DNA from 3 places in the Mesorhizobium sp. CC13 genome. Region 1 is predicted to be linked to each of the others. Evidence: predicted binding sites of a transcription regulator. Region 1 holds the regulator's gene; each other region holds the start of a gene.

Region 1 (9,846 bases):
CGCGTGCGGGTGGTGATGAAGGTCATGACCACGCCGACGGCGATCGCGATCAGCACCGGAATGGCGATGCCGTGGGCGATGAACAGGCCGCCCTCCGGAATGGCGATGCCGTTGGCCTCGGCATAGCGGCGCACGATGTTGACCGGCCAGGGATAGGAATTGACGACCCAGACGGCGGCCACGATGGCCGCGCAGGTCACCGCGCCGAGGAAGAACTCGGCCCAGACCGGCCTGAGCGGAAACTTGAAGCGCTTGCGCTGGCGCCTGCCGTTGAGCAGCATCACCACCACCGCCGCGCAGGCGACCAGGCCGATCACCCAGCTCCAGGTCGAGCCGATCGCCCCGTCTGGGCCGCCGCCCATCAGCCGGAAGGTCGCATCCATCGGCGCCACGGTGCGGCCGCTGGTCATCCACCATGCCGCGCCGCGCCACACCAGCAGGCCGCCGAGGGTGACGATGAAGGCCGGGATGCTGAGATAGGCGATGAGAAAGCCGTGCAGCGCACCGATCGCAGCGCCGACGACGAGGCCGGCGGCCAGCGCGATCACCCAGATCCACGGGTCGCCGAGCGGCAGGCCGAGCACCCGGGGCAGGAATTCGGCCTGGGTCACGCCCATCACCATGCCGACGAAGCCGAGGATCGATCCGACCGACAGGTCGATGTTGCGGGTGACGATCACCAGCACCATGCCGGTCGCCATCACCGCGACCGACGACGACTGGACCGACAGGTTCCACAGGTTGCGCGGCGTCAGGAACAGGCCTCCCGACAGCAGGTGCAGGCCGATCCAGATGATCAGCAGCGCGCCCACCATGCCGAGCATGCGCGTGTCGAGTTCGGTTGCCTTGAGGAAGCGGCCTACCGCTGACAGATCGGAGGCCCGCGCGCGGTCGACCGGCGCGCCTGAGGTCGTATCGGTCATCATATCCTCCCGTCCGGCCCATCGTGTGATCGGCCGGAGCACTCAATCTAGGTCAAAGGACAGTTGGATGGAACTGGAGCAGGCACTGCGGCATCTGCTGGCCGGCGCGTGGCGCGGCTTGCTGATGCGCCGCGGCCCTCGGGGCCACGGCGCTCGCTCTTCGGGCCGGAGCCCGTCGTCAGTTGCAGGCCGCCACGGAACCGGCGGCGACGCCCTGGCAGACCACGTCCTTGGCAACCCAGCCGGCGTCGATGACGACGTTCAGGTTGTCCTTGGTGATCGGAACCGGCTTGAGGAACACCGAGTTGGTCTCGTTGCCGCCGGGCGTGGTGAACTTCTGGACGTTGGGGATCTCTTCCATCTTCTTGCCGTCGGCGAGCTGCGAGGCGATCTCGGCCGCGTTCTTGCCAAGTTCGCGCGCGTCCTTCCACACCGACACCGTCTGGGTACCGAGCGCGACGCGGTTGAGGGCGGCATGGTCGCCGTCCTGGCCCGAAACCGGCACCGAGCCGGCCAGGCCCTGCGCCTGCAGTGCCGCGATCGCGCCGCCGGCGGTGCCGTCGTTCGAAGCCACCACCGCGTCGACCTTGTTGTCGTTGGTGGTCAGGAACTGCTCCATGTTCTTCTGCGCGTTCGCCGGCAGCCAGCCGTCGGTATAGGCTTCGCCGACGCTCTTGATCTTGCCGGCGTCCACCGCCGCCTTCAGCACTTCCATCTGCCCGGAGAACAGGAAGTCGGCGTTCGGGTCGGCCGACGAGCCCTTGATGAAGACGTAATTGCCCTCGGGCTTGACCTTGAACACTTCGGCGGCCTGCATGCGGCCCACTTCCTTGTTGTCGAAGGTCAGGTAGAAGACGTCCTTGTTCTCGATCAGGCGGTCATAGCCGACCACCGGAATGCCTTCGGCAAGCGCCTTCTCGACGGCGGGGCCGATGGCCGAGGCGTCCTGCGACAGGATGATGAGCGCGTTGGCGCCCTGGCTGATCAGGCTCTCGACGTCGGTCAGCTGCTTGGCCGCGGAGGACTGCGCGTCGGCCGAGATGTACTTGTCGCCGGCCGCCTCGATCGCCGCCTTCATCGCCGCCTCGTCGGTCTTCCAGCGCTCCTCCTGGAAGTTGGACCAGGACACGCCGATGACCTTGCCCTTGGCTTCGGCGACGGCCGACAGCGACAGAGTCATGGCGACACCCGCCAGGATGGCGGTCGTAAACTTCTTCATGATTTCCTCCCTGCGCCCTCGGGCGCGCTGCTTTTGCCATAGCCCTTGGAGAAGCTCTTTTTTTCGAGCCTCGAAAAAATACTGTATCAACGGTCGACCGGTGTCAACCGCCTTTCAACTGGCCTCCCTATTTTTTTCGGATCACGAAATAAATAAAGACATTTGGTTTGGCTTCTGTCACAATCAATAATGCGTGAGAGTCAGCCTGCCCTCCGGTCACCATGGCGACTCTTCGCCGGGAGGAAGCGAACTCATGTCGGTCGGAATTCGTCACGACGATCTCAGGAAGCGCAACCGCGCCATGGTCATTTCCGCGGTGCGCCGCGCCGGCCAGCCGTCGCGCACCGAGATCGCGGCGACCACCGGCCTCAGCCATTCGACCATCTCCACCATTTCCTCCGACCTCATCGCCGAAGGCATCCTGGCGGAATCGAAGGGTAGCGAGCCCGCGCTCCTGAAGCGCGGCAGGCCCCAGGTCGGCCTGGCGCTCGATCCCGGCGCCGCGACCATCGTGGCGGTGGTGCTCTCGCTCAACAGCCTTTCGGCCGCCGTCATCGACTATGCCGGCAACACCATCGTCGCCGAGACCCGCCGCCTCGTCACCCAGCGCATGCAGGCCGAAGCCCTGGTCGAGGAGTGCATCGGCATGGTGCGCAGGCTGACCGAACGTTGCGGCGAGGCCGCGGGCACGGTGCTGCGCATCGCCGTGGCCGTCCAGGGCGTCACCGATTCGGGCTCCCGCAAGCTCCTGTGGTCGCCCATCACGCCGCACGACGACATTCCCTTCGCCGACCGGCTGGAGCAGGAATTCGGCGTGCCGGTGACGGTCGAGAACGACTGCAACATGATCGCTGAGGCGCTGCGCTGGCGCGACCCCTCGCGCTATCGCGACGACTTCATCGCCATCCTGCTCTCGCACGGCATCGGCATGGGGCTGGTCGTCAAGGGCGAGCTCTTCACCGGCACCCAGTCCTCGGGCGCGGAGTTCGGCCACATGATCCACCGCCCCGACGGCGCGCTCTGCCGCTGCGGCCGGCGCGGCTGCATCGAGGCCTATGCCGGCAACTACGCGATCTGGCGCAACGCCAGGCTCGGCGACGAGAACGCCGAACCGCTCGCCGACCTCTCGGACGAGGACATCATCGCCCTGGCCGATGCCGCCCGCGACCATGACGGCCCGGAGCGGGAAGCCTTCCGCAAGGCGGGCGAGGCGATCGGCTTCGGCCTCGGCTCCATGTTCGCGCTCTTCGACCCCGCCCCGCTTGCCTTCGTCGGCGTCGGCGCCACCGCCTTCGATGTCATGGAGCCATATGTGCGGTCCGCGATCGCCAAGACGGCGGGCGGCACCCACTCCAGGGCGATCTCCTTCGACACCATGCCCAACGAGGTGCCGCTCATCCGCGAAGGCTGCATGATGCGCGCCCTGCTCTATGTCGACGACGAGATCTTCGCACCCGGCACGGCCCTTCGCCGTGCCCAGGCGGGCGTCGCCTGACCGTCCCTGCCCGGTCAGGCGCTGGACGGCCATCACCTCGAACTGTTCCTTTTCTTGCCCCAGGTCGAAACAAAGGCCGCGGCACGCAGCAAGAGCACCGACAGTATCGCCGCCACGAAGGGCCACTGCAGCGGGTTCGGCTCGGGCGTCGGGCGATGGAAGCTCAGGAAGTGCATGAACAGGAAGTAGGCCGTGTGCACCAGGGCGAGCCCCCACAGCACCGTTGCGCCGTTCTGCAGGAACTTCCAGACCGAAGTCCCGAGCAGGCGGATCGACCGGTCGTTCGAGGTGAACATGAGCATGAGCGCGTAGGCCAGCGCGGCAATGCCGATCAGGTTGGCAAGCCCGAAGCCCTGCTGGAACATCACGTACTCGCCCGTCTGCGGGATGATTTCGTAGCCGAAAAGCCGCGCGAAATCCCACTCGACCCAGCCGCCGAGGATGATGACCGTATGCACGGCCGCCAGAAGCGTCGCGTAGATTCCGGTTTCGCGCCGATAGGCAACCGCCCGCAGCAACGCCGGCCACAGGCGCGCCCCTGGCCCGATCGACATGGTGATCACCAGGAGCGCCAGCGAAGCGTCCGCGAAGGCGCGGTTCCACCGGTGCATCGGGCTCCACTGCCCGTGAACGACGGCAAATCCATAGATCAGCGCCGCCGAAACGCCGATGACGACGAGATGGCGAAGCAGCATCCGGCGCCAGGCAAGAGGGACGAGGCCGGCGCGGACGGGAGCGGCGGGGATATCGGTCACTTGGGATACTCCAGTTGCGTTGGGTCAGCGGCATCCGCGCGACGAGCGCGCAGCTCGTGCCATGAAGCGATGGCGAGGAGCGCTATGCCGAGCGCGGAAATCAATGGGCGGATCGGGTCGAACCACATCAGCAGGAATTCGCTCCCGAACAGAAGCATGAGGACCTTGTTGCAGGTCGGGCAGGCGATGCCGATGAAGCCCGTCACGCCGCCTATCCCCGCGCGGCGCACCGAGCAGACGGGGCGCCGAACGGCGATGTAGAGCCCCGAGAACGCCGACATGACCACCAGGGCGGGCAGTTCCCAGCCCGCGACGGCGGTCATCCGGACGAAGAACGGATTGTCCCAGAGCGCCGAAACGGTTCCGAGCGCGGCGAAGGTCAACGCGGCCGCGGCCGCGCCCTTCAGGATGGCGCGTCCATGCGAACCGATGGCGATTCCGCGCCCCAAGGCACTGATGCGGGTATTCATGTCGGATCTGCTCCATGTCTGCCGGGCGGCAATGCGCAGCCGCCCGGCGAGGACCTCAGGGGTGACCGTCGTATCAGCCGGCCTGCGGGGCGGGCGCGCTGCCGCCGGCGACCTCGTGGGTGTGGGGTTGGGTCGGGTCGCCCAGCACGAGTATGGGAGACTGGCTGGGCACCCGGTCGTACAGATCGATGATGTCCTGGTTCATCAGGCGGACGCAGCCGCTCGAAACCGCCTTGCCGATGGTCCAGTACTCCGGCGTTCCGTGGACACGGTAGAGCGTATCGACCTTGCCCTGGAAGACGTAGAGGGCCCGCGCGCCCAGCGGGTTCGTCAGGCCGGGCGGCATGCCGCCCCGGTCGGCGCTCCACTGGGCGAGGTTCGGCTGACGCGAGATCATCTCGTCCGGCGGCGTCCACTTCGGCCATTCCTGCTTCCAGCCGATACGGCCCCTGCCCGCCCAGGTGAAGCCGGCCCGGCCAAGTCCGACGCCGTAGCGCATGGCCTTGCCGCCCGGCTGGACGAGGTAGAGGTAGAAATTATCCGTATCGACGACGAGCGTTCCGACCGGCTCTTCGGTGGCATAGTCGACCTGCCGCCTATAGTAGCGGCTCGGCACCTTCTTCAGGTCGACCGCGGGAATGGGGAACCGCTCGTTCGGGAGCGGGCCGTACATCGCAAGGGCATTGGCGTCGGCGACCGGCGCCGGTTCGACCGGTGCCTTTGCCACCGGCGCGGCCGATTCCTGGGTGCTGACGCAGCCGGACACGACAAGCGTCCCCAGGCTCGCCGCACCGGTGAGGAAGCGTCGGCGGCTCAGGGCCGGGCCGTCTCCCGCGACGGGCTCCGCGGCGTTGGTTTCTATTGTGTCTGTGTTCATTAGGCAGTCTCCTGGACTCATTTCTTTCATTCAGGTCGACGCGGGGTCAGGGAGGTCGGCCCCGGTCGTGATCAGGCGAATGCAACCATCGGCACCGATCAGCCGATCGATGACGGCGCATGCGCGCTTGGGATGATCCGGCATTTCGCGGCGCGATTGCCACGAGCAGGCGTGCGGGCGACGGGCGGGTTCGGGAGGTCATCCTCTTCCCCTTCGCAGCTGACTTCGAACGGCTTCGTCGGCGTGGACCGAGGAGCGATCGGTTGAAAATCAGGCAGCGATGGGCGGCCGCAACAGCGATGCGGTCGACCCGACGCGCAGCAGGAGGTCTGGAAGCAGCATCACAGCCGCGGCGCGGAACGGCGCGGCAGGCTCGACGTGGGTCAGCCAGGCAGGACATTCGCCCAGGCAGTGCAGGCTGGCGAGGCTTTCGGCGGACAATTCGACGGTGCAGCGGTCCGGGGACGGCATGCACTCGTCGGCGACGGCAGTGATTTCCGCCTGCGCGGCCACCCTCGGCAACTCGGCAGAAAAGTTCATGCCTTCGGCCGCTGCCCGTTCGAGGGACAGTCCGTTGAGAATGGTGACCAACACCAGGAAGATGGCCGACAGCAAGTTACGCACGGCGTCCCAGCTAGCATGAAAAGTGGCAATTTTGAGTATTGCCGCAATCAATAAATTGTCATCTCAAGACAAATTCTGGTTGTCTTTGCTACTGATTGGGAACCTGTATCGACGATACAAGCATCCCATAACTGGAATCTTTGTATTGTACAGCGCCAGACCGAACACGTTGGGCTGCAATGATTTGAGCGCCGCAAAATGCTGGAACGGCATGGCGGCGCCACGCATCGGCGCGACAGCTCAGGTGCCGCCGGCTGTCGCGAACGCTACGAGCGCGCAGCGGCCCCTGTGACATTGGGACACTGGCCAGGTTGATCGTCCAGCCGGCGCGATGCCGTTTGCCGGCAGCTATTCTTCCCGGATGGCGTAGCCGGCGCCGCGGATGGTGCGGATCACGTCCGGCATGCGGCCGTTGTTGACGGCCTTGCGCAGGCGCCCGACATGCACGTCGACGGTGCGCTCGTCGATGTAGATCGTCTCGCCCCAGACATTGTCGAGCAGCTGGCTGCGCGAGAACACGCGGCCGGGATGGCGCATCATGAATTCGAGCAGGCGGAACTCCGTCGGCCCGAGCTTGATCTCGCTCTTCTTGCGATAGACCCGGTGCGACTCGCGGTCGAGCACGATGTCTCCGACCTTGAGCACCGAAGACAGCACCTCGGGCTTGGCGCGGCGCAGCAGCGCCTTCACCCGCGCCATGAACTCCGGCGTCGAGAACGGCTTCACCAGATAGTCGTCGGCGCCGGTGGAAAGCCCGCGCACCCGGTCGCTTTCCTCGCCGCGGGCCGTCAGCATGATGATCGGCAGCCGTTCGGTCTCGGGGCGCATCCTCAGCCGGCGGCAGAGCTCGATGCCGGAAAGCGCCGGCACCATCCAGTCGAGCACCAAAAGGTCGGGCACGTTTTCCTGCAGCCGCAGTTCGGCCTCGTCGCCGCGCGTCACCACTTCCACCTGGTAGCCTTCGGCCTCGAGGTTGTAGCGCAGCAGCACGCCGAGGGGCTCTTCGTCCTCGACGACCATGACCTTGGGAGCGATCATCGCCTATACCTTGTCCTGGCGCACGGCCCGGTTCGGACCATGCGCTGATTTAACCTGTGCAGCGCCCCCGCGCCAAACGCATGCGGTTGCGGAAGACGTCAGGCCGACATGGGCGACGTGGTTTCGTCGACCTTCGGCCGATTGAGCGGCAGCTGCGTGCCGGTGACCACGAAATAGGCGTTCTCGGCGATGTTGGTGACATGGTCGCCGATGCGCTCGAGGTTCTTGGCGCAGAACAGGAGATGCGTGCAGGCGGTGATGTTGCGCGGATCCTCCATCATGTAGGTCAGGAGCTCGCGGAACACGGCCGTGTATTGTACGTCGACCTTCTGGTCGTCGGTGCGCAGGTTCTTGAGGCCTTCGGCGTCGCGCGCGACATAGAGATCGACCACGCCGCGCACCTGGCCGAGCACCAGCTGCGCCATGGCGTCGATCGAATGCGACAGATTGCGCGGCATCGCCGACTGGCCGACCGCGCCCACCCGCTTGGCGATGTTCTTGGCGAGATCGCCGATGCGCTCGAGGTCGCCCGCCATGCGGATCGCGCCGACCACGGCGCGCAGGTCCTGGGCCATCGGCTGGCGCTTGGCGATCAGCGTGATCGCGCTGTTGTCGAGATCGCGCTGCCTGGCGTCCATGATGGTGTCGTCGGCAATGACGTTCTGCGCCAGCGGCTGGTCGGACGAAAGCAGCGCGCGGATGGCGTTCGCCACCATCGTGGCCGACAGGTCGCCCATGTCGCGGATGACCTGGTCGACGTGCTGGAGTTCCTCGTCGAAGGACCGGACTGTGTGCTCGCCCATGATCGTATCCTCGTCTTTGTGATCGGAGCGGCGTCCACTCAGCCGAAGCGGCCGGTGATGTAGTCCTGCGTCCGCTTGTCGTCGGGGTTGGTGAACATCTTGTCGGTCGGGCCTTCCTCGACCAGGTAGCCGAGATGGAACATCGCGGTCCGCTGCGACACGCGCGCCGCCTGCTGCATCGAATGGGTCACGATGACGATGGTGAAGTTCTCGCGCAGTTCGTCGATCAGTTCCTCCACCTTGGCGGTGGCGATCGGATCGAGCGCCGAGCACGGCTCGTCCATCAGGATCACTTCGGGCGACACCGCGATCGCGCGGGCGATGCACAGGCGCTGCTGCTGGCCGCCGGACAGGCCGGTGCCGGCTTCGTGCAGGCGGTCCTTGACCTCGTTCCAGAGCGCCGCCCGCTGCAGGCTTTTCTCGACGATCTGGTCGAGATCGGCCTTGGACTTGGCGAGGCCGTGGATGCGCGGGCCGTAGGCGACGTTCTCGTAGATCGTCTTCGGGAACGGATTCGGCTTCTGGAACACCATGCCGACGCGGGCGCGCAGCTCGACGACGTCGATCTTGGGATCGTAGATGTCCTCGCTGTCGAGGGTGATCTTGCCACCGACGCGGGCGCTGTCGATGGTGTCGTTCATGCGGTTGAGGCAGCGCAGGAAGGTCGACTTGCCGCAGCCCGACGGCCCGATCAGCGCGGTGACCTGGTTCTCGCGGACGTCCAGGTCGACGCCGAAGAGCGCCTGCTTCTCGCCGTAGTGCACGGTCACATTGTCGCCGCGCATCTTGATGAGTTCGTTGGGTCTGTTCATCTCGGCGTTCACCGCGTTTTCGAGGGTTTTCTCGCTCATGATGTTCATAGAGGGGTGCTCCTTGTCCACGCCTACCAGCGCCGCTCGAAACGCCGCCTGAGAACGATGGCGACGATGTTCATGGCCATGAGGAAGACCAGCAGGATGATGATGGCGCCCGACATGCGCTCGACGAAGGCGCGTTCGGCCTCGTTCGCCCACATGTAGATCTGCACCGGCAGCGCCGTCGCCGGGTCGAAGGGGGTTTTCGGATAGTCGGCCACGAAGGCCACCATGCCGATGAGCAGCAGCGGCGCCGTCTCGCCCAGCGCGCGCGCCAGGCCGATGATGGTGCCGGTCAGAATGCCGGGCGCAGCCAGCGGCAGCACGTGCTGGAACACCATCTGCATCTTCGAGGCGCCGAGTCCGAGCGCGGCCGAGCGGATCGACGGCGGCACCGCGGCAAGCGCCGCGCGGGTGGCGATGATGATCGTCGGCAGCGTCATCAGCGTCAGCACCAGGCCGCCGACGAAGGACGCCGAGCGCGGCAGGCCGAGGAAGTTGATGAACACGGCGAGGCCGAGCAGGCCGAAGACGATCGACGGCACCGCGGCGAGGTTGTTGATGTTCACCTCGATCAGGTCGGTGAAGCGGTTCTTCTTGGCGAATTCCTCGAGATATATCGAGGCGGCGACGCCGATGGGCAGGGCGAGCAGCAGCACGATGCCCATCATGAAGAACGAGCCGATGATGGCCACGCCCAGGCCCGAACTCTCGGGACGGCTGGAGGCGCCGAAGCTGAACAGGCCCGTGTTGAAATGCTCGCTCATGGCGCCTTCGGCCTCGAGCTT
Region 2 (9,846 bases), on a different contig from region 1:
GGCGCCAACTGCCTTGCCAACCCGCGCGACTTCAAGACGCCCGTCGCCGCATACGAGGACAAGGAGACGGCGGCCCGCGTGCACGTCAAATGGTGCGGCAAGTTCTACGTCACGGAGATCGGCCATTCGCCGCTCGACGTCGTCGCCTGGCACGGCAATTATGCGCCGTTCAAATACGATCTCAGGACCTTCTCGCCCGTCGGCGCCATCCTGTTCGACCATCCGGATCCGTCGATCTTCACGGTGCTGACGGCGCCGTCGGGCGAGGAGGGCACGGCCAATGTCGACTTCGTCATCTTCCCGCCGCGCTGGCTGGTGGCCGAGCACAGCTTCCGTCCGCCCTGGTACCATCGCAACATCATGAGCGAGTTCATGGGCCTGATCCACGGCCAGTACGACGCCAAGGAGGAGGGCTTCGTGCCCGGCGGCATGAGCCTGCACAACATGATGCTGCCGCATGGGCCGGACGCGATGGGCTTCGAAAAGGCCTCGAATGTCGAGCTCAAGCCTGTCAAGCTCGACCACACCATGGCCTTCATGTTCGAGACCCGCTTCCCCCAGCAGCTGACGAAGTTCGCCGCCGAACTGGAGACGCTGCAGGACAACTACATCGACTGCTGGGACGGGCTTGAGCGCAAGTTCGACGGCACGCCCGGTATCAAGTGAAGCATCAAGTGAGGACTTAGATGAAGCTCGCCACGCTGAAGGATTCCACCCGCGACGGCCGCCTGGTCGTGGTGTCGAAAGACCTCACCCGCTGCTCCGAGGTCGGCCACATCGCCCGCACTCTGCAGGCCGCACTCGACGACTGGGCCCATGTCGGTCCGCGCCTCGCCAATGTCGCCGAGGGCATCGAGACCGGCTCGCAGCCGACCATGCGCTTCCACGAGCATGATGCTGCCTCGCCTTTGCCGCGCGCCTTCCAGTGGGCCGACGGCTCGGCCTATGTGAACCATGTCGAGCTGGTCCGGAAGGCGAGGGGCGCCGAGATGCCCGCGAGCTTCTGGACCGACCCGTTGATGTACCAGGGCGGCTCGGATTCCTTCCTCGGCCCACGCGATGCCATCGCCATGGCCGACGAGGCCTGGGGCATCGACCTCGAGGCCGAGGTTGCCGTCATCGTCGACGACGTGCCGATGGGTGCCAGCCGCGACGAAGCCCATGCCGCGATCCGGCTCATCATGCTGGTCAACGACGTGTCGCTGCGCGGCCTGATCCCGGCCGAACTCGCCAAGGGGTTCGGCTTCTTCCAGTCCAAGCCCTCGACGGCGTTTTCGCCGGTGGCGGTATCGCCCGACGAGCTGGGCGTGGCCTGGGACGGCGGCAAGCTGCATCTGCCGCTTCTCACCAGCATCAACGGCAAGCCGTTCGGCCGTGCCAATGCCGGCATCGACATGACCTTCGATTTCGGCCAGCTGGTGGCGCATACCGCCAAAACCCGGCCACTGGTCGCCGGCTCGATCATCGGTTCGGGCACGGTTTCCAACAAGCTGGACGGCGGCCCGGGCAAGCCGGCAGCAGAGGGCGGGGCGGGCTATTCCTGCATCGCTGAAATCCGCACGGTCGAAACGCTGGAGAAGGGCGAACCGAAGACGCCGTTCCTGAAGTTCGGCGACCAGGTGCGCATCGAGATGCACGACGAGACCGGCCACTCGATCTTCGGCGCCATCGAACAGACCGTGACGAAATACGAGAGGGCCTGAGCCGCCATGAGCGAGACCGTCCTGTTCGATTACTGGCGCTCGTCGGCGAGCTATCGCGTCCGTATTGCGCTCAACATGCTGGGGCAGGAGTTTCGCTCCGTCTCGGTCGACCTGCTGGCCAAGGCGCAGAAGGCGCCCGAGCATCTGGCACGCAATCCGCAGGGGCTGGTGCCGGTGCTCGACATCGACGGCCATGCCTTCACGCAGTCGCTGGCGATCATCGAATATCTCGACGAGACCCGGCATGCGGGTTTCCTGCCGTCCGATCCGTTGGGACGGCAGCGGGTTCGCCAGCTGTCCTATGCCATTGCCATGGAGATCCACGCCGTCTGCAACACCGGCGTCGTCGCCGAGCTGATGCGGATCGCCCCCGATGGCGAGGCGGCGCGCAATGCCTGGATGCAGAAGTTCATCGGCGACGGCCTGGTTGCCTTCGAAAAGCTGCTCGACAATCCGGCCACTGGCGCCTTCTGCCATGGCGACAGCCCGACCATGGCCGACATCTGCCTGGTGCCGCAGGTCTATAATGCCCGGCGCTGGAACGTCGACATTTCGGGCCTTAAGCGGGTGTTGGAGATATCGGGGCGCTGTGAGGGCCTCGAGGCATTTGCCAGGGCGCATCCGGACCGGGCCAAAGGCTGAGATGAAGGCGGTTAGCCCGGAGCGCGAACTACCCCCACCCCTAACCCCTCCCACAAGGGGGAGGGGGACTATGTCAGCTCCATTGCCTTGTCGAGGATGTGACGTAGGTCTCGTGTGGCAGGTGCTTGGCACCAGAATCCCCCTCCCCCTTGTGGGGAGGGGTTAGGGTTGGGGGTAACCTCACACAATCCCGCCCTACCGCGCCCGCCAAGCCTGCGTCCGCTTGATCAGCACCCGCGACAGGAACAGATGGATCAGGCGGGCGGCGGCGTTCGTGTAGAAGATCATCATCGCCATGGCCGCAGCGGGCGCCACGTCGCCGGCGTCGTCCATGTTGAGCACCGCGACCGACGCCAAGGTCGTGTCCTTGGAATAGAGGAACACCACCGCCGACACCGTCGTCATCGCGTTGACGAACATGTAGATCGAGATGTCGAGGATGGCGGGCAGGCAGACCGGCACGGTGACGCGCGCGAACAGCTTGTAGAAGGGCTGCTTGAGCGAGGCCGCCACCGGCTCGAACTCCTGGTCGATCTGCTTGAGCGCGGTCAGCGCGGTCAGGTGTCCCACCGTGTAGAAGTGGGTGATGGTGCAGACCACCAGGATGGTCATGGTGCCATAGATGGCGTGCAGCGGATTGGCCGGGTCGTTGAAGAAGAAGATGTAGGCGAGGCCGAGCACCATGCCGGGCACAGCCATGGGCAGCATGGCCAGGAACTGGAACGCCGTGCGGCCAGAGCGGAAGCCGTCGGTCTTCTCGACCATGTAGGCGCCGACGAAGATGATGACCGTGCCGACGACCGCCGTCAGCGCCGCCAGCCGGATCGAGTTGTAGTAGGAACCCCAGCCGCCGCCGTCCATGCGGTCGAAGGCGAAGTGCTTGAAGCTGAGGCTGAGGTCGTAGGGCCAGAGCTTGACCAGCGCGGCGAACTGGCTGGTCGCCATGATGCCGAGGATGAAGACCGCGATCAGCGAACACCAGGCAAGGCACAATGTGTCGAAGCCGCGGTTGGGCTTGGGCTGATATGGCACCGAGCGCGCCGACAACAGCGCCACCTGCTTCTTGGTCACCATGCGGTCGACGACGAAGGCGGCGATGGCGGGGATGAGCAGGATGACCGAGACCACCGCGCCCATCTCGAAATTCTGCTGGCCGATGACCTGCTTGTAGATGTCGACGGCAAGCACGTTGTACTGGCCGCCGATCACCTTGGGCAGGCCGAAGTCGGTGATGACGAGGGTGAAGACGACGAAGGCCGCCGAGATCAAGCCGTAGCGCGCGCCGGGAATGGTGACCGTCCAGAAGGTGCGCCAGCGGCTGGCGCGCAGCGACGCGGCTGCCTCGTAGTGGCGCTGGTCGGAGATGGCGAGCGCCGTCGAGATGATGATCATCGCATGCGGGAAGGCAAAGAAGATCGAGCCGACGACGATGCCCAATGGGCCGTAGATCGAGGCCCCCATCAGCAGGTCCCTGAGCATGCCCTGGTTGCCGAAGAGATAGATCAGGGCGATGCCGGGCAACAGCGACGGCACCAGGATCGGCACCATGGCGACGAGCTTGAAGGCATCCTTGAAGCGCATGCAGCTGCGGTTCAGCGCATAGGCGAAACCGAAGGCCAGACCCACCGTGACGACGGTGCTGATCAGGGCGATGAAGACCGAGTTCTCGATCGATCGGAACAGCGTCGGCGTCGAGAAATAGGCGGCGTAGTTTTCAAGGCCGAGCGCGCGCGACGGCCGCAGCATCACGCGGCGAAAATCGTTGGAGGTAAACTCCTGCCACTCCGTGCCGGACTGCGGCTTGAGGCCGATCAGGTAGGTGGCGTCGGACGTGGTGCCGCGGATCTTGTATTTCACCGGGCTGCGGAAGCTGAAGTCCGGGAAGAGCGCTGTCGCCTGCAGGCGACCGTCCGCATTGGTGGCAAGCTTGGCCGGCGGCAGGGCGTTGAGCTTCTCGTTCAACGCGGCGGCCGTGATCGCCTCGCCCCAGTTGCCGTCCTTGTCGCTGACCTGGAGCTCGAAAGTGGCGAGGTTGAAGCTGTAGGTCGAGAACGACTTGGACAGCATGATCGCCAGCGGTGCTGCCAGCGCCACCACGAGGTAGAGCGCGATCACCACCATCAGGCCGCGCTTGATCAGTTCGTCGCGGTCGAGTCTCAAGCGGAGTGCGCGGCCGACGGGCAGGGCGGTGTCGATTGCCATCGCCATGTCAGGCGCCCCTGGGGTAGATCAGCAGCCGTTCGGCCGGCAGCTCGACCGTCAGCGCCCCGCCCTGCACCAGCGACAGGCGGCGCGCGGCGTTGATGGAGAAGTCGGCGATCAGCGTCTCGTTGCCCAGCGCATGGCCATGCAGGCGGGTGCGCCAGAACGAACCCAGGAATTCCATTTCGCTGATGGTGACGTCGATGGCGTTGGCGGCAGCACCGTTGGCGAGCGAGCCCGCGGCGTGAGGGATGACGTCCTCCGGACGGATCGCCGCGATGACGGGCGCGCCATCGTCGAAGCCATGCGGTGCGCAGTGGAAACTCGCGGCACCGAAGCCGACGGCGCCTTTGTCAGCCTTCGCCTGGAACTTGTTGGCCTCGCCGATGAAGTCGGCCACGAACAACGTCGCCGGGTGGCGGTAGATCTCGGTCGGCGTGCCGATCTGCTCGATGACGCCGTGGTTCATCACCACGATGCGATCGGCCATCGACAGCGCTTCCTCCTGGTCGTGGGTGACCATGATGGTGGTGACGCCGAGCTTGCGCTGCAGTTCCTTGATCTCGTGGCGCAAATGGGTGCGCACCTTGGCGTCGAGCGCCGACAGCGGCTCGTCGAGCAGCAGAAGGCCGGGTGAAATGGCAATGGCGCGGGCAAGCGCGATGCGCTGCTGCTGGCCGCCGGACAGCTGGGCCGGGTACTTGTTGCCCTGGTCGGGCAGACCGACGAGCTTGAGCAGCTCGTCCACGCGGGCCTCGATCTCGGGGCGCGGGCGCCTGGTGTTCTCGAGGCCGAAGGCGATGTTCCTGGCGATCGTCAGGTTGGGGAACAGCGCGTAGGACTGGAAGACGATGCCGTAGTCGCGCTGCGACGGCGGCAGCGTCGAGACGTCGCGTCCGCCCTGGTGGATCGAGCCGCGCGTCTGCAGGTCGAGGCCGGCGACGGCGCGCAGAAGTGTGGTCTTGCCGCAGCCCGACGGGCCGAGGAAGCAGATGAATTCGCCCTCGCTGATGTCGAGCGAAATATCCTTCAGCGCATGGAAGTCGCCGAAGGCTTTCCAGACGTTTGCGATCTTGAGATAGGCTGGCTTCACGTTCTGGCTGGCGGCGGTCATGGCGCTCACTTCAGTCGGAATTCGCGGCTGCCCGGCGAGGGTTTCGTGTCTCATCGTAACCATCCGGCTTGGGGGCAAGGGTGCGGGCGCAGCACGAGGCGGCGCCCGACTGTCGAGGTGGCGAAGTGTCAGCTCTTCGGCTCGGACTTCGAGTCGTAGCGCTTGGTCCATTCCTCGAGGATGGCATTGCGCTTGTTGGCCGCCCATTCGAAGTCGTTCTTGATCATCTTGGATTCGATGTCGGCGGGCAGGTGCGGCACCGGCTTGGCGACGCCGGGCATGGCGACGACCGCGTAGCCGACGTTGTACATCTCGTTGGCTTTCTTCGAGACCGACCAGTCGAGCAGCGTCTTGGCCGCTTCTTCCTTGGACGTGCCGGCGACGATGGCGGACGCTTCCATGTCCCAGCCGATGCCTTCCTCGGGAATGATGATGTCGATCGGCGCGCCGTCGGCCTTCGACTTGGCGGCGCGGAACTCGAAGGAGATGCCGATCACCGTCTCGCCGGCGGCCGCCATCTTGCACGGCTTGGAGCCGGAATGGGTGTAGGTGGCGACGTTCTGGTGCAAGCCGTCCATATAGGCCCAGCCGTCCTCTTCGCCGAACAGCTGCAGCCAGCTCGATACGTCGAGGTAGCCGGTGCCCGACGATGCGGGGTTCGGCATCACCACACGGCCCTTGTATTCGGGCTTGGTGAGGTCCTTCCAGCTCTTCGGCGCGGTCAGGCCGAGCTTCTGGCCCTCGACGGTGTTGAAGCAGATCGATGCCGCCCAGGCATCCATGCCGACCCAGCTGGGCGGGCTGTCGCTGTCGACGAAATTGGGCTTCAGCTGGTCGGCGCCCTTGGGCGCATAGGCTTCCAGCATGCCTTCCGCCTTGAGAACCAGAAGCGAGGTGGCGGCGAGGCCCCAGACCACGTCGGCCTGCGGGTTGTCCTTCTCGGCGAGCAGCTTGGCGGTGATGACGCCGGTCGAGTCGCGGATGAAGTTGAGCTTGATGTCGGGGTGGTCCTGGTTGAACGTCTCGGCGTAGCGCTTGAGGTCTTCGGCCTCGATGGCCGTGTAGACCGTGAGCTCGGTCTCCGCCCAGGCCGCCGATGACATGAGCATCGTCGCAAAGGCGGCAAGCGCGAAGGTTTTCTTCTGGTTCATTGAAATGGCTCCCATTTGAATCGCTTAGGCACGTTCTGATTGGGAGAGGTCCTGCCGGGTCGCGTTGTCAGCCTGTGCCCGTTTGCGCCTCGTCCATGGTCGATAGTGGGAACGGGGGGTCAATAAGTAAAATCTATTCTTTTTATGATCTGGTAGGCTGAGCTTATGCGATGCACAGGGTTGCGACAGGCGAGTGACAGGGCCGCCGCATGCATGCGCAGCAGTGCTGAAATTCGCACCGGAGGCGCGAAAATACGTCGGGCTGTCAGCCTGAGAAGGCGAGCGCGATCACTCCGCAGGCGACGATCACAGCCGAGACGATGCGCGCCAGCCAGGGCCTTTCGCCAAAGACGAACAGGCCGATGAGGGCGGCGATGATGACGCTGGACTCGCGCACCGCCGATACCGCACCCAGCGGCGCGATGGTCTTGGCGTAAATCACCAGGCCATAAGCGGTGACCGCTCCGAGGCCGCCGATGAAACCCAGCAGGACCGTCTTTCGGTCGATGCTGAGCGGATCGTGGCGCCGCCGGAACAGAACGAACAGTGTCACCGGGAATTCGAGCAGGAACAGCCAGCCCATGTAGCCGAACGGGCTGTCGGACAGGCGCACGCCGATGCCGTCGACGACCGAGTAGGAGGCGATCAGCACGCCGTTGATCGCCGCTGCTCCTACCGCACGCGGATCGGCGTTCGCGGCCCCCCGCTGGAAAGCGAGAAAGGCGATGCCGAAGGTAATGCTCGCAAGCCCGGCCCAGCCCAGCGGCGGCAAGGTTTCGCCGATCAGCACATAGGCGCCGAACGCGACGAGGGCAGGGGCGAGGCCACGGGCGATCGGATAGACCTGGCTGAGGTCGCCCAGCCGATAGGACTGGAACAGAAAGACGTAATAGCCGTAGTGAATGATGGTCGAGAGGAAGATGTAGAGCCAGCTTGCCGGAGAAGGCGGCGTGGCGAACAGTACCAGCGCAACCCCCAGCGTGGCATGGGTCGCAGACACGGCGGCAAGCACGATAGCGCGGTCGGTCGCCGCCTTGACGACGGCGTTCCAGCTCGCATGCAGGAAGGCCGCCACCAGCACGATGGTGAGTGCGAAACCGGACATGCGATCAGGCTTTCGCAGAGGGCAGTCGAAGAAGGGAAGAGGGCGACATGCCAGTCGGAGACGCCCTGACAGTCCGCATCAACATTTCCCCTCCACGCAAATGAGGGAGCGCAAGGCCCCCTCATCGAACTCATCTGATTTGCCGGCTCAAGACAAGTGGCTCAAGCCCAGGGCAAAGAGAAGGTCTTGACGTTGGTGAAGCTTTTCATCGCTTCGATGACGCCTTCCTTGTAGCCGTTGCCAGAGTCCTTGATCCCGCCAAATGGCGACATCTCGATGCGATATCCGGGGACTTCCCAGATATTCACGGTGCCGACTTGCAGGCCGGCGATGTATTTCTGCATGCGGCGGAAGTCGTTGGTGCAGACGCCCGACGACAGGCCGAAGGCGGTGGAGTTGGAGAGCGCGATCAGCTCGTCGTCATTGTCTGGCGCGCGCACGATCGGGATGATCGGGCCGAAGGTCTCCTCCATGACCAGTTCCGAGGTGTGCGGCACGCGGTCGACGACGATCGGCGGCAGCAGGGCACCCTTGCGGCCGGGGTCATAAAGCACTTCCGCGCCCTGCTCGGCGGCCATGTAGACGCGCTTTTCGAAGAGGGTCGCGGCCTTTTCGTGCACCACGGTGCCGAGGTCGGTCGAGCGGTCCATCGGGTCGCCGAACCTGAGCTTCTTCGCCCGCTCGAGCACCATCGGCACGAAGCGGTCGGCGACGCTCTCCTGGCACAGGATGCGCTTGACCGCCGTGCAGCGCTGGCCGGAGTTCTTGGTGGCACCGGCAACGGCGAGATCGGCCGCCTTGGCGAGGTCGTCGTCGGAGAGATCGTTGAGGATGATCAGCGGGTCGTTTCCGCCGAGCTCCAGCACCTGGCGCTTGTAGCCGGCGGTGCGGGCGATCAGCTTGCCCACCGGCACGCCGCCGGTGAAGGTGATCAGCTCGATGTTGTCGTTGGTGATCATCTCGGCGCCGATGTCGGCGGGCATGCCGGTGACGACCGACAGCATCTCCGGCGGCAGGCCGGCCTCGTAGAGGATGTCGGCCAGGATCAGCGCCGTCATCGGCGTGAGCTCCGTCGGCTTCACCACCACGCAGTTGTTGGTGGCAATCGCCGGCGCCACCTTGTGGGCAACCATGTTGAGCGGGTGGTTGAACGGCGTGATCGCCGAGATCGCCCTGAGCGGCTCGCGCGTGGTGAAGATCTTGCGCGCCTTGCCGTGCGGGGTCAGGTCGCAGGAGAAGATCTGGCCGTCGTCCTGGATGCACATCTGCGCCGACAGCGTGAACACGTCATAGGCGCGGCCGACCTCGTAGAGGGAGTCGGCCTTGGAGATGCCGAGTTCCAGCGTGATGACGTCGGAGATCTCCTCCTTGCGCGCGGCCAGGGCTTCTGCGGTGCGGAACAGGATCTGCTGGCGCTCGTAGCGCGTCAGCTTCGGCTTGTAGTTGGCCGCGATCTCGAAGGCCTGGCGGGCGTGCTCGGCACGCCCCGCCGGCACCGTGCCGATGACGGCATCGGTGTAGGGATAGTGGACGTTGACGACGCCCTCGGCATCGACCTTGCGTCCGGCGATGCGCATCGGCTCGTGTCGGACTTTTATGGAAGTTTCGATTTTGGTCATTGGTTCTGCTCCAGCGGGTCGGCGGGCACGGTGGCACAAGAAGCGGTCGACCCCCACTCCGGCCCTTCGGGCCACCTCTCCCCCGTTCGACGGGGGAGAGGAACGCTGCCCGTCAACTCGGCGCAGGCCTCTGCGCGACAGTATGTCGGACAACGAACGTCCGGCGCCTTTCCTCTCCCCCGTCGAGCGGGGGAGAGGTGCCGAGCGTAGCGAGGCGGAGTGGGGGTCGACATGAAGGTCAGGCCAGCGCTGCCGCCATGGCGGCGTAGTAGAACGCATCGAAGTTGCGCAGGACCGGCTCGTTCGGCAG
Region 3 (9,846 bases), on a different contig from region 1:
ATTCGCACATTTTTGTACGGATCGCAAGCGCAAGGAGGGTCGCAACGCCGAGAGGCGCTGTGCAACGGCCAGGAAGTCCAGATCATGACTGACATCGCAACCTACAACTTCGCCTATCTCGACGAGCAGACCAAAAGGATGATCCGCCGGGCGATCCTCAAGGGCATCGCCATTCCCGGCTACCAGGTGCCGTTCGCCAGCCGCGAAATGCCGATGCCCTATGGCTGGGGCACCGGCGGCGTGCAGGTGACGGCCTCGATCATCGGCCCCGACGACGTGCTCAAGGTCATCGACCAGGGCGCCGACGACACCACCAACGCGGTCTCGATCCGCGCCTTCTTCCAGAAGGTCGCCGACATCGCCGTCACCACCGAGACGGCACGCGCGACCATCATCCAGACCCGCCACCGCATCCCCGAGCATCCGCTGACCGAGGGCCAGACGCTGGTCTACCAGGTGCCGATCCCCGAGCCGCTGCGCTTCCTCGAGCCGCGCGAGACCGAAACCCGCAAGATGCACGCGCTCGAGGAATACGGCCTGATGCACGTCAAGCTCTACGAGGACATCGCCAGGCACGGCCGCATCGCCACGACCTACGCCTATCCGGTCAAGGTCGAGGGGCGCTACGTGATGGACCCCTCGCCGACGCCGAAGTTCGACAATCCGAAGATGCACATGTCGCCGGCGCTCCAGCTGTTCGGCGCCGGCCGCGAAAAGCGCATCTACGCCGTGCCGCCCTTCACCGAGGTCGTCAGCCTCGACTTCGAGGACCATCCTTTCGAGATCCAGAGCTTCGACCAGCCCTGCGCCCTTTGCGGGGCCGAGCAGGTCTATCTCGACGAGGTCATCCTCGACGATCACGGCGGGCACATGTTCGTCTGTTCCGACACCGACCATTGCGAGACGCGCCGCAAGGACGGGCATGTCGGGCATCTGAATCCCGAAACGTCGAGCTGCCCCTCATCCCCTGCCGGACCTTCTCCCCGTAAGAACGGGGAGAAGGAGGAGGCTCCAACGTCCATGCCCCCCCTCTCCCCGTTCTGCACGGGGAGAGGGTAAGGGTGAGGGGCAGCGCGGCGCCGAAGAGACCAGAAAGGAGATTTCAAAGTGACCGACGAACCGCTGCTGCGCGTCACGGCGCTGTCCAAATATTACGGCTCGCGCATCGGCTGCGAGGACATCTCCTTCGACCTCTGGCCGGGCGAAGTGCTGGCCGTTGTCGGCGAGTCCGGCTCGGGCAAGACCACCCTGCTCAACTGCCTGGCAACCCGCCTGCTGCCGACGTCGGGCACCGCCAGCTACCGCATGCGCGACGGCCAGTGGCGCGACCTCTACCGCATGAGCGAGGCCGAACGCCGCTTCCTGATGCGCACCGACTGGGGTTTTGTTCACCAGAACCCGGCCGACGGCCTGCGCATGACGGTTTCCGCCGGCGCCAATGTCGGCGAGCGGCTGATGGCCGTCGGCAACCGCCACTACGGCAACATCCGCGGAACCGCCATCGACTGGCTGTCCCGCGTCGAGATCGGCGAGGAGCGGATCGATGATGAACCTCGCGCCTTCTCCGGCGGCATGCGCCAGCGCCTGCAGATCGCCCGCAACCTCGTCACCGGCCCCAGGCTGGTGTTCATGGACGAGCCGACCGGCGGCCTCGACGTGTCGGTGCAGGCGCGCCTGCTCGACCTGTTGCGCGGGCTTGTGACCGATCTCGGCCTGGCTGCCATAATCGTCACCCACGACCTCGCCGTCGCCCGGCTCCTGTCGCAGCGCATGATGGTGATGAAGGACGGCCATGTCGTGGAAAGCGGTCTCACCGACCGCGTGCTCGACGACCCGCGCGCGCCCTACACCCAGCTCCTCGTTTCCTCGATCCTTCAGGTGTGACAATGGCAACGCCACTCATCGTCTCCGAGGTCGCCAAGGCCTTCACCATGCACCTGCGCGGCGGCATCCGGCTGCCCGTGGTCGCCAACGTCTCATTCTCGGTCCGCGCGGGCGAATGCGCCGTGCTCGGCGGCCCCTCGGGCGCCGGCAAGAGCTCGATCCTGAAGATGGTCTACGGCAACTACGGCGTCGACCAGGGCCAGATCATCGTCGAGCACCGCGGCCAGCTGGTCGATCTCGCCACCGCCAACCCGCGCACGGTGCTGGCGGTTCGCCGCGACACCATCGGCTATGTCAGCCAGTTCCTGCGCACGGTGCCGCGCGTTTCGGCGCTCGACGTCGTCGCCGAGCCGCTGCTCGCCCGCGGCACCGCCCGCGACGAGGCCAATGCCCGCGCCTCCGACCTGCTCGGCCGGCTGAACCTGCCCGAGCGCCTGTGGAGCCTGCCGCCGGCCACCTTCTCCGGCGGCGAGCAGCAACGCGTCAACATCGCCCGCGGCTTCATCACCGACCATCCGCTGCTCCTGCTCGACGAGCCGACGGCCTCGCTCGACGCCACCAACCGCGAGGTCGTGATCGGCCTGATCGAGGAGAAGAAGCTGAGGGGCACAGCCCTGCTCGGCATCTTCCACGATGCCGATGTGCGCGAGGCGGTCGCCGACCGCATCGTCGACGTCACCGCCTTCGCCGCCGGAAAGGTTGCAGCATGAGCCGCAAGCTGTCCGAACAGCCCTGGATCCATCCGACCGCCGAGGTGACGCAGTCGACACTCGGCCGCTGGACCGAGGTGTCCGAGCGCACCCGCATCGGCGAAAGCTCGCTCGGCGACTATTCCTACGTCATGCAGGACTGCAGCCTGTGGTGCACCACGGTGGGCAAGTTCGCCAACATCGCAGCAAGCGTCCGCTGCAACGCCACCAATCACCCGACCTGGCGGCCGACGCTGCACCACTTCACCTACCGCGCCTCCGACTATTGGGAGGATGCCGAGCACGAGACCGAGTTCTTCGAATGGCGCCGCTCGAATGCAGTGACCATCGGCCACGATACCTGGCTCGGCCACGGCTCGACGGTGCTGCCCGGCATCACCGTCGGCGACGGTGCGGCGGTCGGCTCGGGCGCCGTCGTCACCAAGGACGTCGCACCCTACACCATCGTCGCCGGCGTGCCGGCCAAGCCGCTGCGCGAGCGCTTCGACCGCAGGACGGCGGAGCGTTTCCAGGCGCTGGCTTGGTGGGACTGGGATCATGCCAGGCTACGGACGGCGCTCGATGACTTCCGCAATCTCTCGGCCGAAGAGTTCCTCGAGAAGCACGGCGGGTAACTTAAGTTCCTGCTGCCCCTCACCCTTACCCTCTCCCCGTGAAAGACGGGGAGAGGGAGGCGTCAACGTTGCGGACAGCCCCCTTCTCCCCGCCTGCGGGGAGAAGGTCCCGGCAGGGGGATGAGGGGCCAGGTCGCGGGTGCTCAGGTCTGCTGGATCGCCGAACGCTTCCAGGCGCTCGCCTGGTGGGACTGGGACCATGCCAGGCTGCGCACCGCGCTCGACGATTTTCGCAACCTCTCGGCGGAAGAATTTCTGGAAAAGCACGGCGGCTGACAGGGCAATCGCCGATACCCCCACCCCTACCCCCTCCCCACAAGGGGGAGGGGTACTTTGCCGCACCACCGTCCGGTGCCAAGACTTGGAGCTGCGGGCATCCTGACGAATGCAATGCCGCCGCTCCGGCTGTTCTTCTTGGCCGCATTCGCGACGCCAGACACGACCGTCTGGCTGCAAAATGCTGTCGATGATTTTGGCCGGCGACGGCGGAGAATTTGTCCCCCTCCCCCTTGTGGGGAGGGGCTAGGGGTGGGGGTACAAGTCGCCCAAGCCCTACGCCTGCTGGATCGCCGAGAGCTGCCAGTCGCCGCCGTTCTGGCGGACGAAGGTCCAGAGTTCGGTCGTCTCCGTCGGCTCGTTCTCATCGCCGTCCACCAGAGCGCCGGTCGTCCGGTTGCGGGTCACGTCGATCGACTGATAGTTGAGCGCGGCCGTCGCATAGTCGCGGTCGCCCTCGTTCCACGCCTCGGCGATGTCGGCCTGCAGCAGCTGCACGTCGGTCACGTCGTTGCGCACGCCGTCCTGGGCGTTCTCGGCCAGTTCCTCGGAGAGGTACGAAACCATCTCCGGCGTCAGCAGCCGGCGCAGCGCCTTGTGGTCTTCGCGGCCGAAGGCCTCCTGCACCTCGGTCAGCATGCGCTGGAAGGTGTCCAGGTCGCCCTGGTTGACCTCGATCTCCCTCGTCGCCCGCTGCTGCGCGGCCGAGCCCAGCCCGCCGCCGATGTTGGGGATGTTGAAGGCGCGCTTGCCCTCCTCGCGCGGTGCAGCGTCGCGATAGTTGAAGTTGCCGCCGCCGGCCGGGCCGCCGGCCATTGCCGGGCCGGAGTTGCGCGCCGGCTGCGAGCGGAACAGGCGTAAGGCCAGCCAGATGGCGCCGCCGATGAGCAGCACCTGCAAGAGCATGCCGAACATGCCGGCGAGACCGCCGAAGCCCTGGCCGAGCAGCATGCCGATCAGGCCACCCATAAGCAGGCCGCCCAGCATCGAGCGGCCGAAGCCGTTCATGAAGCCGGGCCGCTGCGGCTGCATGGCCGTGCCCGGCCGCGCGGCGCTGTTCGGCGTCGCCTGGCCGGTGTTCGGCGTCATCGACCGCTCGGTGGGCGCGGTCGGCTGCGGCGCGGTGCGCGTCGGCGGCGCCGACTGGAAGGTGCGCGTGCCGCGGCTGCCGAAGCTGCCGTTGCGGCGGGCATCGGCCTGGTCGACCGCGACCATGGAAAAGGCGAGGAACAGGCCCGCGAAAAGGGTGGCGAGGCGGGTCGTTCGGGACAGTTTCATCGGCGGATCCTCAAGTGACGTCGGCTCTCATATAATGACTAACAAACGTAGTGACAGGGTTGCCACTTCAAGTTTTTGCGAAGTCTCGGCGAATTCGACCAAAGCGTTGAAACGACTCTGCCTTTGCAGGCCGCGCCTCGCCGCCGACGGCGGCCGGACCGGCATCTCCGGCCGTCACCACGAGGCGCCTTCCCGGGCCGCATTTTTCCGCCGCGTCCCTGTGTCTCGTAACAGAACTGACATGATCCCGACATTTCAGCTTCATCTGATGGGTCTAGGCCGATCCCGGACAAGGGCGAAAAGCCCGCTGGGACAGGGAAGCCACGATGCTCGAAATCCGCAACGTCACGCGCCGCTTCGGCAAGAATGTCGCCGTGAACGGTGTCAACCTTCAGATCAAGCAGGGCCAGATGGTCGGCATCATCGGCCGTTCCGGCGCCGGCAAGTCGACCTTGCTCAAGACCATCAACCGCCTGATCGACCCCAGCGAGGGCTCGATCTCCTTCGACGGCACCGAAGTGTCGTCGCTGCGCGGTCCGCAGCTCCGCCGCTGGCAGCGCGACTGCGCCATGATCTTCCAGCAGTTCAACCTGGTGCCGCGCCTCGACGTGCTGACCAACGTGCTGCTCGGCCGCCTCAACCACCGCTCGACCGGGCTCAACCTGCTCGGCATCTTCTCCCGCGAGGAGCGCATCCGCGCGATCGCCGCCCTCGAGCGCCTCGACATCGCCCGCACCGCCCTGCAGCCGGCGGGCACGCTGTCGGGCGGCCAGCAGCAGCGCGTCGCCATCGCGCGCGCCCTGATGCAGGAACCCAAACTGATCCTCGCCGACGAGCCGATCGCCTCGCTCGACCCGCTCAACGCCAAGGTGGTGATGGACGCTCTCCAGGACATCAACCTGCGCGAGGGCATCACCGTCATCACCAACCTGCACACGCTCGACACCGCCCGCACCTACTGCAACCGCATCATCGGCATGCAGGGCGGCGCGGTCGTCTTCGACGGCGCGCCCGAGGATCTCACCATCGAGGCCGTCCGCCTCGTATACGGTGCCGACGCCGATGGCGCAGAGATTTCCGAAGCCATCACCTCGACCAGCATCCGCCCGGCCAAGGTCAGGGTTCCCGCATCCGCCGCCCCTCTCGAACCGGCATACGCCCCGGTCTGAGGCCATCAGCGGTCGTCTCGCCCGCGTCAAGGGCCGGCATTCAGCAACCGAAAATGACCCGGCATGCCGCCGGGCCGAACTGGAGACATGTGATGTTCAAGAAAGCACTTCTGGGTGCCGTTTCGCTCGCCGTGCTGGCGATCGGTTCGGCCCATGCCGCAGACCTCAAGGAATTCCGCATCGGCCTGATCGGCGGCGAAAACGAAGCCGACCGCCTGCGCAACTTCCAGTGCCTCGTCGACCAGCTGCCCAAGGCCATCGGCGTCGAGAAGGTGTCGCTGTTCCCGGCCGCCGACTATGACGGCACCATCCAGGGCCTGCTCGGCGGCACGCTCGACTACGCCGAGCTCGGCGCTTCGGGCTACGCCAAGATCTACCTGCAAAACAAGGACGCGGTCGAGCCGATCCTGACCACCGTCCAGACCGACGGCGCCACCGGCTACTATTCGATCATGGTCGCCAGGAAGGACTCGGGCATCACCAAGCTCGAAGACCTCAAGGGCAAGAAGCTCGGCTTCGCCGATCCGGACTCGACCTCGGGCTACCTGATCCCGGTCACCTCGCTGCCCAAGGACCTCGGCGGCACCGCCGTCAAGGACTACTTCGGCGAGACCGGCTTCGGCGGCGGCCATGAGAACCTCGTCCTCGAAGTGCTCAAGGGCACCTTCGACGCCGGCACCACCTTCGGCTCGGGCGTCGGCGAGTTCAAGGACGGCTACACCTCGGGCAACCTCAAGAAGATGGTCGACAAGGGCATCCTCGACATGGACGACCTAGTCGAGGTCTGGAAGTCGCCGCTGATCCCGAACGGCCCGATCGTCGTCCGCACCTCGCTCGACGCCGACATCAAGACCAAGTTCAAGGACTACATGATGAAGCTGCCGCAGACCGACCCGGCCTGCTTCTCGGCCATCCAGGGCGGCGACTTCAAGGGTTTCACCGAAGTCACGCCTGAGTTCTACCAGCCTGTGATCGACGCCCGTAAGGCGCAGATCGGCAGCTAAGCCGCACGGCGACACGGACGCGCCGCGCGAGCGCCGCGGCGCGTCCTTTTTCATCCGGGATCGGACGGAACCTTCATGACAATGCCCCTCACGGAAGCCGGCCTCGCGGTCGAGCGCCACTGGCGCGAACTCGCCAGCCGTCGCCGCCTGCACACCATCGGCGGCCTCATCCTGCTGTTCCTCGCCCTTTCCGGCTCGCTCTGGTTCGCCAACGACAGCAATGCCGGTAAATTCTTCGACCGGCTGCCGCATTTCTTCGACTTCGTCGACCAGCTGATACCGCGCGACGGCTTCGAGGTCTGGCGCGCCATGTTCGACCTGCCCTCGCCCTATGCCGACGGCAGCCTGAAGTTCGACTACCCCGAAGGCCGGGTCTATCTGATCGGCTCGGTCTACATGCCCGAATACGTCTACAAGATGCTGGAGACGATCAACATCGCGCTCGTCTCGACGCTGATCGGGTTCGCCTTCGGCTTCCTGCTCTGCTTCCTCGCTGCGTCCAACCTCGTCACCCAGCGCTGGCTGCGCTTCTTCGTCCGCCGCTTCCTCGAAATCCTGCGCGCCTTCCCCGAGATCGTCATCGCCGGCTTCTTCCTCGCCGTGCTCTCCATGGGCGCGATCCCGGCGATCATTGCGGTCTCCCTGCACACCGTCGGCGCGCTGGGAAAACTGTTCTTCGAAGTGGTCGAGAATGCCGACATGAAGGCCGATGAGGGCCTGCGCGCCGTCGGCGGCAACTGGCCCGAGCGCGTCTGGTTCGGCATCGTGCCGCAGGTCATGCCCAACTTCCTGAGCTACGCGCTGCTGCGCCTCGAGATCAACGTCCGCGCCTCGACCATCATCGGCGCCGTCGGCGGCGGCGGCATCGGCGAGGCGCTGCGCCTGTCGATCAGCCGCAACCACGAGGCCAAGACCATCGCCATCATCCTCCTCCTGTTCTGCACCATCGTCGCGGTCGACCAGTTCTCGGCCTGGCTGCGCAAGAAGCTGGTCGGCGAACAGGCCTTCGCCTTCGGTCGCGGAGAATAATCATGACCACCCTTTCCATGGCCGACATGCAGGCCATCGCCGGCCGCCATCCCGGCGTCTTCTCCGGCTCCTGGCGCAAGAGCCTGATCGGCTGGGCCATAGGCTGCGGCATCGTCGCCTACCTCGTCTTCGCCTGGTGGTTCTTCTCGGTCGGCACAGTCCTTGCCGGCGGCAACTGGGGCATCGCCGGCACCTACCTGGCCGACTGGGTGAGCTACGAGGTCCGGCCGCAGGTGAGCTTCAAGGACGGCCGCCTCGACGTCGGCTACCCGCGCTTCTCGTCCTACCGCGCCGACCGCCACCCCGACTGGCTCGACATCACCCGGCCGGCCGGCGCTGCAACCGCCGCCAACAAGGCTCCGGCCGACCGCGTCGTCGCCCATATCGGCTCGGGCACCGCAATCGACATCGCGCCCGAGCGTGTCGTCGTCACCCATGGCGGCGAAACGCTCGACGTGACCGTCACGCCGCGCCAGGGCATTGCGGTCGTCGGCGCCCTGCCCGCCTGGGCGGCGCAGAAGGCGCCAGGCGAGAAGATCGTCGCCGATTTCGGCTTCGCCGGCGGCGTCCAGATCGACGAGGACGACGTCAAGATCCGCCACCGCTTCCTCGGCTGGGAGAACTTCTTCTTCGACGCCAACTCGCCCTTCTGGGGCAAGCCCTTCGCCGAGGTCGCCTCGCTGGCCGTCTCCGGCGAACGGCTCGATCCGGGCATGTCGAATGCGGCACTTGCCTGGAACAACATCGTCAACAACGCCGAATGGCAGCATGGCGACGTCTGGCTGAAGCTTGCCCAGACCATCGTCATGGCCTTCGTCGGCACGCTGTTCGCCAGCCTGCTCGCCTTCCCGCTGGCCTTCATGGCCGCCCGCAACATCACCCGCAACCGCCTGGTCAACCAGGTCGCCAAGCGCTTCTTCGACTTCCTGCGCTCGGTCGACATGCTGATCTGGGCGCTGTTTTTCACCCGCGCCTTCGGCCCCGGCCCCATCGCCGGCATGTCGGCGATCTTCTTCACCGACACCGGCACCTTCGGCAAGCTCTACTCCGAGGCGCTGGAGAACATCGACGACAAGCAGCGCGAGGGCATGCGCTCGGTCGGCGCCTCGCCGGCCTCGGTGCAGCGCTACGGCGTGGTGCCGCAAGTGCTGCCGGTGCTCGTCAGCCAGTCGCTCTACTTCTGGGAATCGAACACCCGCTCGGCCACCATCATCGGCGCCGTCGGCGCCGGCGGCATCGGCCTCAAGCTGTGGGAAGCCATGCGCACCAATTCCGACTGGGAGAACGTCGCCTACATGGTGCTGCTGATCCTGGTCGTGGTGTTCATCTTCGACAATATTTCCACGGCGTTGCGCCACCGCCTGATCGGGGGCAAGTCCAGCCACTGAACTTTTTGGGCCGGCCCTTGCAAAGCCAAGAATGTCGGCCACTACTTCGTCAAACTGTCACGCAAATCATCTATCGGGCCTTCGTCTCCAAGGAAGAATCGCGCCATGCGCTACGCCATCTATTTCACGCCCGAGCATGACGATCCGCTGTGCCGCGTCGCGGCCGGCTGGCTCGGGCGCGATGCCTTCGGCGGCGCGGCCACGCCCGCAAAGGCCCATGGCGAACTGTCGGCGGCCGAGGTCGCCTTCCACACCGCGGCCGCCCGCCGCTACGGCTTCCATGCCACGCTGAAGGCGCCGTTCCGGCTTGCCGACGGCGTGAGCGAACAGATGCTGGTCGACGCCGTCGACGCCTTCGCGGCGCAAACCCTTCCCTTCGACATTCCGCGCCTGGAGCTCGCCCAGATCGACGGCTTCTTCGCCCTCGTCCCGACGGAGACCCCGCCCGAGCTCGACCGTTTCGCCGGCGACGTGGTCAGAGCCTTCGAGCCGCA

What was found. The regulator PhoB, encoded in region 1, activates phosphate uptake and scavenging genes when phosphate is short. The targets are predictions, from matches to a motif close to TGTCATNNANCTGTCAT.
Region 2: a site for PhoB is predicted at 6,995-7,011, ahead of PV773_RS20345 (putative 2-aminoethylphosphonate ABC transporter substrate-binding protein). Genes of this name have one in related genera too.
Region 3: a site for PhoB is predicted at 4,989-5,005, ahead of phnC (phosphonate ABC transporter ATP-binding protein). Genes of this name have one in related genera too.

What each region holds. Positions count from the first base shown of each region.
Region 1 is NZ_JARDJI010000016.1:62,973-72,818, forward strand. Features, by position in the region: gene PV773_RS19140 (sugar ABC transporter permease) at 1-923, opposite strand, end outside; gene xylF (D-xylose ABC transporter substrate-binding protein) at 1,102-2,142, opposite strand; gene PV773_RS19150 (ROK family protein) at 2,396-3,637, shown strand; gene PV773_RS19155 (hypothetical protein) at 3,670-4,392, opposite strand; gene PV773_RS19160 (hypothetical protein) at 4,389-4,862, opposite strand; gene PV773_RS19165 (L,D-transpeptidase) at 4,936-5,739, opposite strand; gene PV773_RS19170 (hypothetical protein) at 6,010-6,354, opposite strand; gene phoB (phosphate regulon transcriptional regulator PhoB) at 6,712-7,401, opposite strand; gene phoU (phosphate signaling complex protein PhoU) at 7,500-8,204, opposite strand; gene pstB (phosphate ABC transporter ATP-binding protein PstB) at 8,243-9,064, opposite strand; gene pstA (phosphate ABC transporter permease PstA) at 9,088-9,846, opposite strand, start outside.
Region 2 is NZ_JARDJI010000018.1:81,025-90,870, reverse strand. Features, by position in the region: gene hmgA (homogentisate 1,2-dioxygenase) at 1-666, shown strand, start outside; gene PV773_RS20365 (fumarylacetoacetate hydrolase family protein) at 687-1,703, shown strand; gene maiA (maleylacetoacetate isomerase) at 1,710-2,345, shown strand; gene PV773_RS20355 (putative 2-aminoethylphosphonate ABC transporter permease subunit) at 2,541-4,553, opposite strand; gene PV773_RS20350 (putative 2-aminoethylphosphonate ABC transporter ATP-binding protein) at 4,555-5,715, opposite strand; gene PV773_RS20345 (putative 2-aminoethylphosphonate ABC transporter substrate-binding protein) at 5,790-6,812, opposite strand; gene PV773_RS20340 (DMT family transporter) at 7,078-7,917, opposite strand; gene phnY (phosphonoacetaldehyde dehydrogenase) at 8,079-9,536, opposite strand; gene phnA (phosphonoacetate hydrolase) at 9,775-9,846, opposite strand, start outside.
Region 3 is NZ_JARDJI010000004.1:257,499-267,344, forward strand. Features, by position in the region: partial or broken gene PV773_RS09135 (alpha-D-ribose 1-methylphosphonate 5-phosphate C-P-lyase PhnJ) at 85-945, shown strand; gene phnK (phosphonate C-P lyase system protein PhnK) at 1,108-1,884, shown strand; gene phnL (phosphonate C-P lyase system protein PhnL) at 1,887-2,594, shown strand; gene PV773_RS09150 (DapH/DapD/GlmU-related protein) at 2,591-3,208, shown strand; partial or broken gene PV773_RS09155 (acetyltransferase) at 3,368-3,484, shown strand; gene PV773_RS09160 (Tim44 domain-containing protein) at 3,761-4,762, opposite strand; gene phnC (phosphonate ABC transporter ATP-binding protein) at 5,089-5,931, shown strand; gene phnD (phosphonate ABC transporter substrate-binding protein) at 6,024-6,935, shown strand; gene phnE (phosphonate ABC transporter, permease protein PhnE) at 7,011-7,964, shown strand; gene phnE (phosphonate ABC transporter, permease protein PhnE) at 7,967-9,352, shown strand; gene PV773_RS09185 (DUF1045 domain-containing protein) at 9,458-9,846, shown strand, end outside.